One region of the Rhizobium sp. 268 genome, then DNA from elsewhere that is predicted to be linked to it. Evidence: riboswitches for the same ligand, from Rfam matches in the RefSeq annotation. Region 1 holds a riboswitch; the other holds the start of a gene.
The links. A riboswitch is a leader RNA that binds a small molecule or an ion and turns the genes downstream of it on or off. The one in region 1 is predicted to bind thiamine pyrophosphate.
Positions count from the first base shown of each region.

Region 2: it holds a riboswitch for thiamine pyrophosphate, as region 1 does, so the genes downstream of both, thiC (phosphomethylpyrimidine synthase ThiC) here and OS035_RS14760 (YkoF family thiamine/hydroxymethylpyrimidine-binding protein) in region 1, are expected to answer to the same signal.

Region 1 is NZ_JAPPSO010000006.1:368,464-370,657, reverse strand. Features, by position in the region: gene soxR (redox-sensitive transcriptional activator SoxR) at 93-569, opposite strand; TPP riboswitch at 860-973, shown strand; partial or broken gene OS035_RS14760 (YkoF family thiamine/hydroxymethylpyrimidine-binding protein) at 964-1,080, shown strand; gene OS035_RS14755 (ABC transporter permease) at 1,092-1,898, shown strand; gene OS035_RS14750 (ABC transporter ATP-binding protein) at 1,895-2,194, shown strand, end outside.
Region 2 is NZ_JAPPSO010000012.1:222,056-224,249, reverse strand. Features, by position in the region: gene thiC (phosphomethylpyrimidine synthase ThiC) at 1-962, opposite strand, end outside; TPP riboswitch at 1,056-1,186, opposite strand; gene OS035_RS23860 (GNAT family N-acetyltransferase) at 1,322-1,768, shown strand; gene OS035_RS23855 (ABC transporter ATP-binding protein) at 1,880-2,194, opposite strand, start outside.

The DNA of each region.
Region 1 (2,194 bases):
GCCGTCCTCCTCGGATGCGTCACCTGCCCTTAACATATGAGCACACCGACCGAAAGAAAGGCAGGCATCGATCTTTCCGGGGAGATCCAGGACTAAACAACGAGCTCGTTTTCGGTCTCCAGAAGCCGCGCACCCGGCCCTTCCCTGCCGAGCCGGTCACAGGGATTGCGCAACGGACAGCTTTCGATCGACAGGCAGCCGCAGCCGATGCAGCCGGTCAGGCGGTCGCGCAGCAGACTGAGCCGATTGATTCGTGCGTCGAGATCGTCCTTCCATCGCGCCGACAGCGTCTGCCAATCGGCGACGGTCGGCGTGCGCCCCTGCGGCAGGGACTGGAACGCCGCCTGGATTTCCGAAAGCGGAATGCCGACACGCTGTGCCACCTTGATGATGCCGAGGCGGCGAAGCACATCGCGCCCGTAGCGGCGCTGATTGCCGCGGGAGCGGATGCTCGAGATCAAACCCTTGGTCTCGTAAAAATGCAGCGCCGAGACGGCAAGGCCGCTGCGTTCCGCCACTTCGCCGACAGTCAGGAGCTTTCCGAGCGGCGCTGCCGAAATACCATCCATCGCCTCTTGACCTCAATATTGGTTGAGGTCTTATACCCTTTGCTTCTGCGATCGTAAAGCCCGATCGGGCGCTCCCGCTCTTACTCCGATAAGGGCGCTGGCACCCCTTACGCCGATATTGCCGCCAGAGGCAGCAAGCTGCGGTCCCGTTCCCGGCAGGTACGGGCCCACCGAGGAACACCCGAGCGGGATCCCGCTCGGGTGTTTCCCTCACAACAGAGCTTTTCCGACCGTGCGGACGGGTTCCCAAATTTGCGGTTGCGGGAAGAAAACACGGGTGATAGTTTCCGACGAAATAACAGGGGAGCTCCGTATTGCCGGGGCTGAGATATGAGGCGCTAGCCTCTGGACCCTTTAAAGCTGATCTGGGTAATGCCAGCGGAGCGAGGTTCAGATGTTCTCAGGCGCAGAAGTGTCACTTTATCCGATGTCCGGCAATGTCGTCGGCATCATTCGCGATGCCGTCAAAACGCTCGATCCCTATCGCGGCCGGCTAGGCATCGAGACCGAAATCAAACGCTGATGACATCGCCGCAACCATCGGGTTCGCACCTTTCCGCGCTCCGCGCCGCTCTCTATCGGGGGTTCCCCGCCTTGCTCGCGGGCTGCGCCTTTTTGGCGGCATGGGAACTCTATGTCGATCTTTCCGGCATCAAGCCTTCCATTCTGCCGGCGCCTTCGCGCATCGTTATCCAGGGCTGGCTGAACCGTGAGGCGCTGATATCAAACACCTGGCCGACGCTTGGTGCGACGCTCGGCGGTTTCGCGCTGTCGCTTGCCTTCGCCTTCACCTCTTCGATCCTCATGGATTTCATGCCATTCATGCGCCGGGCATTGCTGCCGATCTTCATCGCCAGCCAGACCCTGCCGCTGGTGGCGATTGCGCCGCTCGTCGTCTTATGGTTCGGTTTCGGCCTTTTGCCGAAGATCCTGCTGGTGGCGCTCGTCACCTTCTTTCCGCTGCTCGTCGCCCTGCTGCAAGGCTATGAATCGACCGACCGCGACATCGCCGAATTGCTGCATTCGATGAAGACGAGCCGCTGGCGCATTTTCCGCCTGGCACGGCTTCCCTCGGCGCTGCCCTATTTCTTCGCCGGCCTGAGGATCTCGATCACCTATGCCGTCGTCGGCGCGATCTTTGCCGAATATGCCGGCGCCGCAAGCGGCCTCGGCATCTATATCCTCAACGCCAAGAACAATTTCCGTCCCGATCTCGTGCTCGCCGCCGTCGTCGTCAGCGCCGTGCTGACCCTTTGCCTGTTCGGCCTAACACTCTTGATAGAGCGCCTCCTTATGCCCTGGCAGCCATCCGGGGAGCGGCGCCGATGAGCGACAAAATGGTCGAACTGCGCAATATCGCGAAATCTTTCGACGGCATGCAGGTACTGGGCGATATTTCGCTCGGCGTCGGGAACGGCGAGTTCGTTTCGATCGTCGGCCCGTCCGGCTCGGGAAAATCGACGGTGCTGCGATTGCTGACGCAGTCGCTTCGACCCGATTCCGGCTCGGTGCTTTTCAATGGCGCGCCGCTTGAGGAAGCGCCGCATTCCTTCGCCTTCATGCCGCAGCGTGATGCGCTGATGCCCTGGCGCCGGATCATCGACAATGCGGCCCTCGGCCTCGAG
Region 2 (2,194 bases), on a different contig from region 1:
GTGAGCGGAATGTAACGCAGCCGCACGCCGGCATGGATGGTGAAATAGTCAACGCCCTGTTCGGCCTGCTCGATCAGCGTATCGCGATAGATTTCCCAGCTAAGATCCTCGGCGATGCCGCCGACCTTCTCCAGCGCCTGATAAAGCGGCACCGTGCCGATCGGCAGCGGCGAATTGCGGATGATCCATTCGCGGATATTGTGGATGTTGCGCCCGGTCGACAGATCCATGACCGTATCGGCGCCCCAGCGGGCGGCCCAGACCATCTTCTCGACTTCTTCAGCCATCGACGAGGTGACGGCGGAGTTGCCGATATTGGCGTTGATCTTCACCAGAAAATTGCGGCCGATGATCATCGGTTCGCTTTCGGGGTGGTTGATGTTGGCGGGGATGATCGCCCGGCCGGCGGCGACTTCCCGGCGGACGAATTCCGGCGTCACATGATCGGGAATATCGGCGCCGAAGCTCTCGCCGTCACGCACCAGCACTTCAGCCTTGGCCTTGCGGCCGAGATTCTCGCGAATGGCGACGAACTCCATCTCCGGCGTAATGATGCCGGCCCGTGCGTAGGCGAGCTGGGTGACGGCTTTGCCGTCCTTGGCGCGCAGCGGCCGGCGCCGCCCCGGAAATTCCGGCGTCAGCCGGTCGCCGCTGACAAAGCCGTTGTCCTCGGGGCGGACATGGCGGCCGTCATAGGCTTCGACGTCGCCGCGGGCCAGCACCCAGTCGCGGCGCAGTGGAGACAGGCCCTGCTCGATGCGGATCTCCGCACCTTCGATCGTGTAGGGGCCGGAGGAATCATAGACGATGACAGGCGGCTCGCCGGCAGTCGGATGGACACTGATTTCGCGCATCGGCACGCGGATATCGCCATGAATATCTCCTGGAATATGGATCTTCCGCGATGCCGGCAGCGGGCCGGTGGTGACGGTCAGGGTGAGGTTCTTTGCGGCAATGGTCATGGTTTGAGGCTCCAAGTTGTAAGTTGGAGACCCAGTCAATCAGCCGGAATGATGGAAAGACACCGGCACGGATTCCACGCGTGAATCCAAAGCCTTCGAGCGCTTGCACCGTCCCTACGCCAGTATGAACTGGATCAGGTTCAACGGGTCACTGCGCCACAACAGGCAAAGCCTCATTGTCCAGCAGTATCTCAGCCCCTTGCGGGACCCCCCTGGTGAATACCGACAGTCGTAAAGCGCGGTCGCTGGTTGTGTCAAGCTTACAGCTTTGTCGTTTCCGTAGATCGTCCGGCTCGGAGCCTGTTGCGTTACGGATCGAACTGCGGCAAATGTCAATTCACTCAACGTCAGGTGGATTTATGTCGTTTCGGATTAAACGTCTTACGCTAGAACATCTCAATGACGCCGCCACTGTGCTGGTCAGCGCCTATTCGGGACCTCCGTGGAACGAGAATTGGTCGCTTGAAGCGGCGGCTGAAAATGTAAACACCGTGCTTGGAACGCCGAAATCCATTGCGCTTGCGGCCTTTGACGGAGGCAAGGTGCTGGGGATCGCGTTGGGCATACGACAGCGGCGCCATGCCGGTCCGGTCGTTTATCTTGACGAGTTGTCGGTGCTGCCTGAAGCCCAAGGTGCGGGAATAGGGACTGCGCTGCTATCAGCAGTTTTCGAAACAGCAAAGGCCGAGGGATGCAGCAGCGTCTGGTTGGTCTCACAGCGAGAAGGGGCGTTGTCGAAATTTTATCAGGGTTGCGGGTTCGCCCTCGGCAACAACCTTGGTCTCTACTCCAAATCGAGTGCGTAGCGGCCGCGTCTGCGGTGGCCAGCCATAGCCGAGGCCGAGCGGAAGAATTCGAGGTCCGTCAGCCCGATATTCACTTTGAACCTATCTCGGCGGCTTTTGAAGCGATACCGCTCAATCCGGTCGTAATGTCTTGCCGGATGCCGCATCGAAAAGATGAAGCTTTCCTGGCCGAGCAGCGATCGTCGCGACCTGCCCCGGTTTAAACTCGTGACGGTCGGACAGCACCGCGACAAGCTCGCCGGTCCCGTAGCGCAGGAAAACCATCGTCTCATGGCCGGTAGGTTCGGTGACGCTGACGGTCGTGTCGAGGCCGCTTGGGCTGAGCGACAGGTGCTCGGGCCGCACGCCGAGAAGCACGGCCTGCCCTTCGGACGCCTGCGGGTTAAAACCGAGCGCGATCTCGTCGCCGGTCTCGGTGACGAAGAT